Linked DNA regions of Methylibium petroleiphilum PM1. The protein of the gene in region 2 interacts with the protein of the main gene of each other region in a pairwise test. Links are inferred from orthologs where the notes say so. Each region holds a gene or a part of one and is shown on either strand. Other genes may lie near its edges.

Region 1 (3,066 bases), 3.2 Mb from region 2 along the record:
GCTGGCTGCAGGACGATGTGGTCGATATCGATGCAGCGCGCACCGGCGGTTTGCTCGAGCTGAGCTTTCCGAATGGCAGCAAGATCGTCGTGAACACCCAGCCGCCCTTGCAGGAGATCTGGCTGGCGGCACGCAGCGGCGGCTTTCACTATCGCCATGTGGCAGGCACCTGGTGCGACACCAAGACCGAGGAGGACTTCTTTGTCACGCTGTCGCGTTGCGCGAGCGAGCAGGCGGGCCGACCCTTGAACTTCGCGCCGCCGACGATCTGACGGCATGGCGCCGGCGACGCACCTGCCGGGATGACGATCAGTTCTTGAACAGGTCGAGGATGCTCTTGCGCTCTTCCTCAGTGGGCGCGGGAGCCGCAGGTGTGTCGAGCCCAAGGCTGCTGACGCCGTTGCCCGGGCCGTATTCTTCGTAGTACCACTCGCCGCCGACATTGAGCAGGCCTTCCGGAGGTGTGAGTTCGGTCACCTTCACGCCCTTGAGTGCCACGCTCATGTAATCGATCCACACCGGCAGGGACAGCCCGCCACCGGTTTCCCGGTCGCCGAGCTTGCGCGGTTGGTCGTAGCCGATCCACACCACTGCCACCAGGTTCGGCGTGTAGCCGGCGAACCACGCGTCCTGGGAGTCGTTGGTGGTCCCTGTCTTGCCGTAGACGTCGGTTCGCTTCAGGGTGGCCTGGGCACGCGCTGCGGTGCCTGAGCGCGTGACCTCCTGCAGCAGGCTGCTCATCACGAAGGCATTGCGACCGTCGATCACGCGCGCCGACTCGTCCAGCGGTGCCGGTTCGGTCTGCGCCAGGATGCGGCCGCGGTTGTCGGTGACCCGCGTGACAAGCACCGGGTTGACGCGGTAGCCGCCGTTGGCAAACACCGCATAGCCCGCGGCCATCTGCAGCGGCGTGACCGAGCCGGTTCCCAGCGCCATCGGCAGGTAGGGCTGGTGCTTGTCGGCGTCGAAGCCGAAGCGGGTGATCCAGTTCTGCGCGTAGTCGGTGCCGATCGCCTCCAGGATGCGGATCGACACCATGTTCTTCGACTTCGCCAGCGCGCGGCGCATCGACATCGGGCCGTCGAATGTGCCGTCGTAGTTCTTCGGCTCCCAGGGCTGGCTGCCGGTAGCGGCCGCGTCAAAGAACAGCGGCGCGTCGTTGATCACCGTGGCCGGTGTGAAGCCCTTCTCGAGCGAGGCCGAGTAGATGAAGGGCTTGAAGCTCGAACCCGGCTGGCGCCAGGCCTGGGTCACATGGTTGAACTTGCTCTTCGCATGGTCGAAGCCACCAACCATGGTGCGGATCGCGCCGGTGCGCGAGTCGATGGAGACGAAGGCGCCCTCGACCTCGGGCACCTGGGTGATCGACCAGACGTCCTTCGCCCCCCTGATGACGCGGATCACCGCGCCTCGACGGATCTGGACCTTGGGGCCGGCCTTGGGCGACAGTCCCGAGGTCGCCGGACGCAGGCCTTCGCCGGTGATCGTCAGGGTGTCGCCGCTCTGCAGCACGGCCACGACCTGCTTGGAACTGGCTTCGAGCACGACCGCCGCCTTGATTTCGTCATTGTCTGGATGCTCGTCAAGCGCTTCTGCGACCCGGGCGTCGAGCGCCTTGGGGTCCGCGGGCAGGTCCACATAGCCCTCTGGTCCCCGGTACACCTGCCGTCGTTCGTAGTCCGTGATGCCTCGGCGCAGCGCCCGGTAGGCCGCTTCCTGCTCGACCGCGCGCACGCTGGTGTAGACGTTCAGGCCGCGGGTGTAGGCGCTCTCGCCGTACTGGCTGAAGATCAGCTGGCGAGCCGTCTCGGCCACGTACTCGGCGTGCAGTGGGACCGAAATGTCCCTGCGGTACTTGAGCTGCTCAGCCTTGGCAGCCTCGGCCTGTTCCTCGGTCAGGTAGCCGTTCTCGTACATCCGCTCGATGATGTACTGCTGCCTCTGTCGCGCCCGCGTCGGATTGGCGACCGGGTTGTAGGCCGACGGCGCCTTCGGCAGACCTGCGAGCATGGCCGCCTCGGCGGCCGTCACGTCCTTCAGCGGCTTGCCGAAGTAGATCTCCGAGGCGGCCGCGAAACCGTAGGCGCGCTGCCCCAGATAGATCTGGTTCATGTAGACCTCGAGGATCTGGTCCTTGCTGAGCTGGCTTTCGATCTTCAGCGCCAGCAGGATCTCGTACACCTTGCGGATGAAGGTCTTCTCGGTCGGCAGGTAGAAGTTGCGTGCCACCTGCATCGTGATCGTCGAGGCACCCTGGCTGCGGGATTCGCCTACGTTGGCGAGCCCCGCGCGCACGATCCCGATGTAGTCGACGCCGCCGTGTTGATAGAAGCGCGCGTCCTCGATCGACAGCACCGCCTCGCGCATCACCTTCGGAATCTGACCGATCGGCGCGAACAGTCGACGCTCTTCGCCGTACTCGCCGATCAGTACTTCATCGGCGGAGAAGACGCGCAGGGGCAGCTTGGGCCGGTAATCGGTGAGGCTGCTGATCTCGGGCAGGTTCGGGTAGGCCACGGCCAACGCGATCGCCAGCAGCGCCAAGCCACCCAGCAGTCCTGATACGACGAGCGCCAGTGCTGACCCGCCGACCAGCAGGGGCCACCGGGCCGCGGCGGGCAGGTTGGATAGAAAACCGGCACGGGAAGATGTGGACGCCGTCGGCGAGGGCTTGCGATCTTTGGCGCTCATGAATCTCCAGCAGGACCCGGCGATTATAGAAATGCGCTCCGACCGACATGGATCGCATCCCGGCATGCCCACCGGTGCCCGGTGTGCGAGGGACTAGGTGCTCGCCCGGACCGTGAGTTTTGCAACGTCAGCTTGTCGCGTGGTCGCCGACGCGCAGCCCGAAAGCATTGGGACACAAAGGCTTTACTGCTAGCATTGAAGTAACTTCTTAACAGCCGTGCAGCGGCGAGCGGGAGACCGTGTGGGCTTTCTAGACGGGTTGATGGGAGGCAAGCAAGCGCCGCTCGTCGGGCTGGACATCAGCTCCTCGAGCGTCAAGCTCGTCGAGCTGGGTCAGTCCGCCTCGGGCCAGTACGTGCTTGAACGTTTTGCCAC
Region 2 (8,094 bases):
GCTGGGACCGTGCGGTATTATCTTCGGAGTTCCTCACCCGGCCGGGATGGAGGCGTTCACTACGCGACGAGCGCAGTGGGGGCGCAGACATCGCGACCGGCCTGCTGGCCCAGATCGCTTCGAACACCGCCCCTCCCCATACCCAGGCGGCGCAGCCCTCGTAGCCCCCGGCTTCCTCGCTGCGGCGCCCTGCAGAAACGCCAAGACATGTTCGCCTCCCTGCGACGCTATTTCTCCACCGACCTCGCGATCGACCTCGGCACCGCCAACACGCTGATCTACGTGCGTGGCAAGGGCATCGTGCTCGACGAGCCTTCGGTCGTCGCGATCCGTCACGAAGGCGGCCCCAACGGCAAGAAGACCATCCAGGCCGTCGGCGCCGAGGCCAAGGCCATGCTCGGCAAGGTGCCGGGCAACATCGAGGCCATCCGGCCGATGAAGGACGGCGTGATCGCCGACTTCACCGTCACCGAGCAGATGCTCAAGCAGTTCATCAAGATGGTGCATCCGCGCTCGGTGCTCAAGCCCAGCCCGCGCATCATCATCTGCGTGCCCTGCGGCTCGACGCAGGTGGAACGGCGTGCGATCCGCGAGTCGGCGCTCGGCGCCGGTGCCTCCGAGGTCTACCTGATCGAGGAACCGATGGCCGCGGCCATCGGCGCCGGGCTGCCCGTCAGCGAGGCCACCGGCTCGATGGTGGTCGACATCGGCGGCGGCACCACCGAGGTTGGCGTCATCTCGCTCGGCGGCATGGTCTACAAGGGCAGCATCCGGGTCGGCGGCGACAAGTTCGACGAATCCATCATCAACTACATCCGCCGCAACTACGGCATGCTGATCGGAGACCCCACCGCCGAGGCCATCAAGAAGCAGATCGGCTCGGCCTTCCCGGGCTCCGAAGTGCGCGAGATGGAGGTCAAGGGCCGCAACCTCAGCGAAGGCGTGCCGCGCAGCTTCACGATCAGCAGCAACGAGATCCTCGAGGCGCTGACCGATCCGCTGAACAACATCGTCTCCAGCGTCAAGAACGCGCTGGAGCAGACGCCCCCCGAACTCGGCGCCGACATCTCCGAGCGCGGCATGATGCTGACCGGCGGCGGCGCGCTGCTGCGCGACCTGGACCGTCTGCTGGCCGAGGAAACCGGCCTGCCGGTGCTGGTGGCCGAGGACCCGCTGACCTGCGTGGTGCGCGGTTGCGGCATGGCGCTGGAGCGCATGGAGCGCCTGGGCAGCATCTTCACCTCCGAGTAAGTCGATGGCGCCGGCGCGAGCGCCCGAGCGCCGGGCCGCCCCAAGCCGGGCGCCATCCCCTCGGGGGATCGGCTGCGGCAAGCCGCGGCCCAGGGGCCCGATGTCGCACGTGGCCGGCTTCGTCGTTCACCGCCGAGCGCCATGCCTCTAGGCACCCTCGATCGCACTCCGCCGCCGTTCTTCAAGCAGGGCATGTCTGCCCTGACGAAGCTGGTGTTCTTCTCGGCCTTCGCGCTGTTCCTGATGGTGGCCGACACGCGCTTCAAGCTCACGCAGCCGCTGCGCGCAGCCCTGTCCACCGCGCTGCACCCGGTCGAGCGCGTGCTGCTGGTCCCGGTCCGCGCCTGGGACACGGTGCACGACTACTTCACCGGGATCGCCGGCGCGCGTGAGCGCGAGACGGCAGCGCTGGTGCAGCTGGCCGCCCAGTCCGAGGTGGCGGCGCGCGTCGGCCCGCTGACCGAGGAAAACCAACGCCTGCGCGAGCTGCTGGCACTGCGCCCGCAGTTCACCGTGAACACCGAGGCGGCCGAGGTGCTGTACGAGGCCGCCGATCCCTACTCGCGCAAGATCGTGATCGACCGCGGTGCGACGCACGGCGTGGCGCCTGCCTCGCCGGTGATCGACGCCGCGGGGGTGCTCGGCCAGGTCACGCGCGTCTACCCTCTGGCGTCGGAGGTGACGCTGCTGACCGACAAGGACGCGGCGATCCCGGTGCTGAACGTCCGCACGCAGGCTCGAGCGGCCGCCTACGGCGATCCGTCCACCGTGGCCGCCGGCGCCGGCATGGAACTGCGCTTCCTCGCCAGCAATGCCGACATCGAGCCGGGCGATGTGCTGAACACCTCGGGCGTCGACGGCGTCTACCCGCCCGGGCTGTCGGTGGCCAAGGTGGTCGCGGTCGATCGGCGCGCCGGCACTACCTTCGCGAAGGTCACGCTGGCCCCGGCGGCGCGGCCCGACAGCGTGCGCCACGTGCTGGTGCTGCAGCCGCTCGGCCTGCAGCTGCCGCCCCGCCCCACCGAGCCGGCGGCCAGCGAAGCCGCGCCGCGGCGCCGACCGGGAGCACGCCGATGATCATGCCGCGCAGTTCCGACCAGCTGCTGCTGCCGGTCAACCCGGTGTTCATGTGGGGTTCGCTGCTGCTGGCCCTCACCTTCAACCTCATCCCGTTCGGCCGCGTCAACGCGATGCCCGACGTGCTGGCGCTGGCGCTGGTGTTCTGGAACGTGCACCAGCCGCGCCGCGTGGGCATCGGCGCGGCCTTCGTGTTCGGCCTGTTGATGGACGTGCACCAGGGCGCGCTGCTGGGCCAGCACGCGCTGGCCTACACGCTGCTGAGCTTCTTCGCCACCACCATCCACCGCCGCCTGCTGTGGTTCTCGGTGCTCGGGCAGGCGCTGCAGGTGCTGCCGCTGTTCGTCGCGGCGCACGCGGTCTCGGTGCTGGTCCGGCTGGCGGCCGGCGGCGTGTTCCCGGGGTGGAACCTGGTGTTCGCGCCGGTCATCGAAGCGTTGCTGTGGCCGGTGGCCGCCGTGCTGCTGCTGGCGCCGCAGCGCCGTGCGCCGGACCGGGACGAGAATCGACCGCTGTGACCGCAGCGCGGCAACGCCGGACAGGACCGTGACCGAACTCAAGAACGTCGACCAGGAGCTGGGCCGCTTCCGGCTGCGCCTGATCGCCGCCGGCGCGCTGGTGCTGTTCGGCTTCGGGCTGGTGACGGCGCGCCTGGTCACGCTGCAGGTGCTGCGGCACGACGAGCTGTCCACGCGCGCCGAGAGCAACCGCATCACGGTACTGCCGATCACGCCGAACCGCGGCCTGATCCTCGACCGCAACGGCGTCGTGCTGGCGAACAACTACTCGGCCTACACGCTGGAGCTCACGCCGTCGAAGATCGACGACCTGGAGGGCACCATCGATGCGCTGCAGGAAGTGATCGACATCACGACGCGCGACCGTCGCCGCTTCAAGCGCATGATGGACGACGCCAAGAGCTTCGAGTCCCTGCCGATCCGCACCAAGCTCAGCGACGAGGAGGTGGCGCGTTTCACCGCGCAGCGTTTCCGCTTCCCCGGGGTCGACATCAAGGCGCGGCTGTTCCGCAACTACCCCTATGGCGAGCTCGGCAGCCATGTGCTGGGCTACATCGGCCGCATCAACCAGGCCGAGAAGGACGCGATCGACGAGACCGACGATGCGGCCAACTACAAGGGCACCGACTACATCGGCAAGCTCGGCATCGAGCAGAAGTACGAGGCCGAGCTGCACGGCATCACCGGCTTCGAGGAGGTCGAGACCAGCGCCTCGGGCCGCGCGGTGCGGCGCCTGCGGGCCAGCCCGCCGACGCCGGGCAACACGGTGCGGCTGTCGATCGACATCAAGCTGCAGGCGATGGTCGAGCAGCTGTTCGGCGACCGGCGCGGCGCGCTGGTCGCGATCGACCCGCGCTCCGGCGAGGTGCTGGCCTTCGTCAGCAAGCCGACCTTCGACCCCAACCTGTTCGTCGACGGCATCGATTCGGAGAGCTGGAAGGAGCTCAACGAGTCGATCGACAAGCCCCTGCTGAACCGCGCCCTGCGCGGCACCTACCCGCCCGGCTCGACCTTCAAGCCCTTCATGGCGATCGCCGCGCTGGAATCCGGCAAGCGCACGCCGCAGCAGACCACCTACGACAACGGCGTCTTCATGTTCGGCAACCACCGCTTCCGCAGCCACGGTGACGGCGGGCTGGGCGTGGTGGACATGAACCGCTCGATCGTCAAGTCGAGCAACGTCTACTACTACCAGCTGGCCGCCGACATGGGCGTGGACCTGATCCACGAGCAGCTCGAGCCCTTCGGCTTCGGCCGCCGCACCGGCATCGACATCAACGGCGAGGTCACCGGCGTGCTGCCCTCGACCGAGTGGAAGCGCAAGTACTACAAGAAGCCGGAGCTGCAGAAGTGGTACGCCGGCGAGACCATCTCGCTCGGCATCGGCCAGGGCTACAACAACTTCACGATGCTGCAGCTCGCCACCGCCACCGCCACGCTGGTATCGGGCGGGCAGCGCTATGTGCCGCGGCTGGTGCGCGAGATCGAGGATGTGGCAACCCGGGAGACCCGACTGATGTCGGCCGAGGCGCTGAGTCCGCTGCCGTTGCAGCCCGATCACGTGGAGGTGGTCCGCAAGGCGCTGCACGGCGTGACGCAGGAAGGCACCTCGACGCGCGTCTTCATGGGGGCGAGCTACCCGAGTGGTGGGAAGACCGGGACGGCGCAGGCGGTCGGCATTCGCCAGGACCAGAAGTACGACAAGAGCAAGATGGCCGACTACCTGCGCGACCATTCGCTCTACACCGCCTTCGCGCCGGTCGACAACCCGCAGGTCGCACTGGCCGTCATCGTGGAGAACTCCGGTTTCGGCGCCGAGGCGGCCGCGCCGATCGCGCGGCGCGTGCTCGATTTCGTGCTGACGGGGCGCTACCCGAACGCCGAGGACATCGCGCTGGTCCAGAAGGGCCAAGCCGGTCCGCCGGTCGGCACGCCGCGACTCGCCGCCGAGGTGCCGCTGATGCCGTTCACGCCCGGCGCCGTCACGACCGCCGGCGGTGAGGCCGCCGCGGCGCCTGCCGCCCCCGCCTCCCAACCCGCCCCGGCGGCTTCGGCGCCCGGGGGAGCGGCGGCAGCCCCGCCGGCGAAGATCGCCCAGGCGCCGGCGCCGACAGCACCGGCCGAGGCCACGAATCGATGAGCACCGTGTTCGACAAGCGTCCGTGGTGGCAACGTGCCGCCACCGTGTTCATGGGCTTCGACGGACCGCTGGCGCTGGCCATCGTGCTGCTGGCGGCCGCGGGCCTGCTGACCATGTATTCGGCCGGCTACGACCATGGCACGCGCTTCGTCGATCACGGCCGCAACATGCTGCTGGCCGCCGGCGTGATGTTCATCGTGGCGCAGCTCTCGCCGCAGCGCCTGGCGCAGCTGGCGGTGCCGCTGTACGTGCTGGGTGTGGCGCTGCTGATCGCCGTCGAGCTGTTCGGCGTGACGAAGAAGGGCGCCACGCGCTGGCTCGACCTGCAGGTGCTGGTGATCCAGCCCAGCGAACTGCTGAAGATCGCCACGCCCCTGATGCTGGCCTGGTGGTTCCAGCGCCGGGAAGGCCAGCTGCAGGCGCCGGACTTCGTGGTGGCCTTCGTGCTGCTGGCGGTGCCGGTCGCACTGATCGTGAAGCAGCCGGACCTGGGCACTGCCATCCTGGTGCTGTCGGGCGGGCTGTACGTGATGTTCTTCGCCGGCCTGAGCTGGGCGCTGATCCTGCCGGTGCTGGGGCTGGGCGCGGTCGGCATCGGCGGGTTGATCTGGTTCCAGACGCAGATCTGCGAGCCCGGCGTCGACTGGGTGTTGCTGCACGAGTATCAGAAGCACCGCGTCTGCACCCTGCTCGACCCGACCACCGATCCCTTGGGGAAGGGCTTCCACATCATCCAGGGCATGATCGCCATCGGCTCGGGCGGGGTCACCGGCAAGGGGTTCATGAACGGCACCCAGACCCATCTGGAGTTCATCCCCGAGCGCACCACCGACTTCATCTTCGCGGCCTTCTCGGAGGAGTTCGGACTGGCGGGCTGCGTGGCGCTGCTGCTGGGCTTCACCTTCCTGATCTTCCGCGGTCTGATGATCGCGTCGGACGCGCCGACGCTGTTCTCGCGGCTGCTGGCCGGCGCGATCACGCTCAGCTTCTTCACCTACAGCATGGTGAACATGGGCATGGTGACCGGCATCCTGCCGGTGGTGGGCATCCCGTTGCCCTTCATCAGCTACGGCGGCACGGCGATGGTCACGCTGGGTCTCGCGCTCGGCATCCTGATGTCGGTGGCGCGCAGCAAGCGGCTGATGCAGAGCTGAACGGCCGGCGACGGACTCAGCGCGGCGGCTTGCGTGGACGCTTGATCCAGCGCGACAGGAGGGAAGGCAGGCGCGGCCGCGCCACGGCTGGCCGCGCCGCAGGTGGCGCGGGCACTGGCGAGTGCACCTCGGGTACGACGGGTGCAATGGTTGCAGCGGGCGGGGCGACCAGCGCCGGCTCGTCGACCGCGGGCATCGGCGGCGCTGCCGGAGGCCGCACCGCGCGCGGGCGGGGCGCGCGGCGCTGGCCGTTGCGGGCCGGCTTCTCGAGGAAGCTGCGCTCCACATCCAGCGTCGAGCGCACGCCGATGTCGTCGCCATGCTTCTTCAGCCACTGGTCCGCGGCCCGACGCCCGAGCTCGAACAAGCCGTCGAGGAACACCCGGTCGGTGTTGAACTTGCTGCTCGCGTTGAACGGCGCCAGGCCTTCGTCGTCGGCGATCATGTGCAGGCGCAGGTCCTTGTAGTGGCCGGCCTCCAGCCGGCCCTCGCGCACCAGGCGCGACACGAAGGCGATCGCGCGCATCTCGGCCACCAGGCTGGCGTTGAAGGTGATCTCGGACAGGCGGTCGATGATCTCGACACTGCGGGTCGGCGTCCCCTCGTGCTGCAGCGGGTTGATCTTCACCAGCAGGATGTCGAGCGTCTCGGTGTTGTAGATCAGCGGGTAGATCGCCGGGTTGCCGGTGTAGCCGCCATCCCAGTAGGCCTCCCCGTCGATCGTCACGGCCTGGAAGATGAACGGCAGGCAGGCGGAGGCCAGCAGCGCATCGATCGACAGGTCCTTGCCGGTGAAGACGTGGGCCTGGCCGCTGCGCACGCTGGTAGCCGTGATGAACAGCGGGATGTCGCAACGCCGCAGCGCGTCCTCGTCGACATGCCGCCGGGCCACGTCGCGCAGCGGGTTCAGGTTCAGCGGGTTGAACTCATAGGGGCTGAAGGCGCGAAAGAAGCTGTTGAGCCACTGGTAGCTCGGCAGCTTGTCGAAGTTGAAGCTGCTGCCGGCCGCACTGGCTTGGCTCAGCGAGAACGGCGAGAAGATCTGGCTGCTGGTGCTGACGTCGTGCCAGAAGGCCGTGAGTGCCGCGCGCGCGCCGGCGCGGCCGCCACGGGCATGTCCCGTCGCCAGCACGGCGGCGTTGAGCGCGCCGGCACTGGTGCCCGAGATCGCGGAGATCTCGACCGCGTCGTCCTCGAGCAGCCGGTCGAGCACGCCCCAGGTGAAGGCACCGTGGGACCCTCCACCCTGCAGAGCAAGATCGACGCGGCGCGGTGCGGCGGGCGAGCGGTTGTTCGGGTGTGACGGCGACTCTGGCATGGCATCTCCCGGCTGGCGTCCAGTCTACGCCGGCGCCCCGACGAATGCTGCATTGCAGCAAACAACCCTCCTTGGCGTCGGCCGGGACTAAGCCGGGTTGGCCGTCCCGCTGGCAAGAGGCGCGGCACGCGGCAGACGGTCGGCCGGCCAGGCGGCGAAGCGCACGGTGAAGCGCGCGCCGGGGCTGCTGCCTTCAGGCACGGGGCCTTCGCGGGTGTCGTCCAGCGTCAACGTAGCACCGTGCTGTCGAGCGATCTCGGCGACGATCGCCAGGCCCAGGCCCGAGCCATCGACATCGGTCCCCAGGGCGCGGTAGAAGGGCTGGAACACCAGTTCACGCTCCGCCGCGGGGATGCCGGGGCCGGAATCCTCGACCTGCAGCACCACGACCTGGCCGAACGGGTCGCTGACGACCCTCACCGTCACCGTGCCTCCGGGAGGGGTGTAGTGCAGGGCGTTGTCGACCAGGTTGCGGATCATCTCGCGCAGCAGCAGCGCATGGCCGAGCACGCTGCTGCGCTGCGGCTCGGCCGTCTCGCCGTCGGCGCCCGGTCCCTCGTAGCCGAGGTCGATGCGCTTCTCGAGCGCGCGCGGCACGAAGTCGCGGACGGTCTCCGTTGCCAGCCTCGCCAGCCG

The links.
Region 1: the proteins of mrdA (region 2) and MPE_RS15715 interact in binary tests that used the Escherichia coli proteins (3 or more experiments, as listed by UniProt). The link is inferred for Methylibium petroleiphilum PM1 from one-to-one orthologs.

What each region holds. Positions count from the first base shown.
Region 1 is NC_008825.1:3,313,536-3,316,601, reverse strand. It holds MPE_RS15715 (penicillin-binding protein 1A), read right to left. Parts: upstream 2,692-3,066; coding sequence 310-2,691; downstream 1-309. Other genes in the region: MPE_RS15710 (pilus assembly protein PilM), read left to right, coding at 2,954-3,066; cyaY (iron donor protein CyaY), read left to right, coding at 1-272. UniProt on the Escherichia coli protein: Cell wall formation. Synthesis of cross-linked peptidoglycan from the lipid intermediates.
Region 2 is NC_008825.1:72,311-80,404, reverse strand. What follows is about bases 2,500-5,430. They hold mrdA (penicillin-binding protein 2), read left to right. Parts: upstream 2,500-2,874; coding sequence 2,875-4,986; downstream 4,987-5,430. Other genes in these bases: rodA (rod shape-determining protein RodA), read left to right, coding at 4,983-5,430; mreD (rod shape-determining protein MreD), read left to right, coding at 2,500-2,846. Outside these bases: MPE_RS00400 (rod shape-determining protein), read left to right, coding at 208-1,251; rod shape-determining protein MreC, read left to right, coding at 1,393-2,328; more of mreD, read left to right, coding at 2,325-2,499; more of rodA, read left to right, coding at 5,431-6,140; MPE_RS00375 (patatin-like phospholipase family protein), read right to left, coding at 6,157-7,458; MPE_RS00370 (sensor histidine kinase), read right to left, coding at 7,546-8,094. UniProt on the Escherichia coli protein: Catalyzes cross-linking of the peptidoglycan cell wall. Responsible for the determination of the rod shape of the cell. Is probably required for lateral peptidoglycan synthesis and maintenance of the correct diameter during lateral and centripetal growth.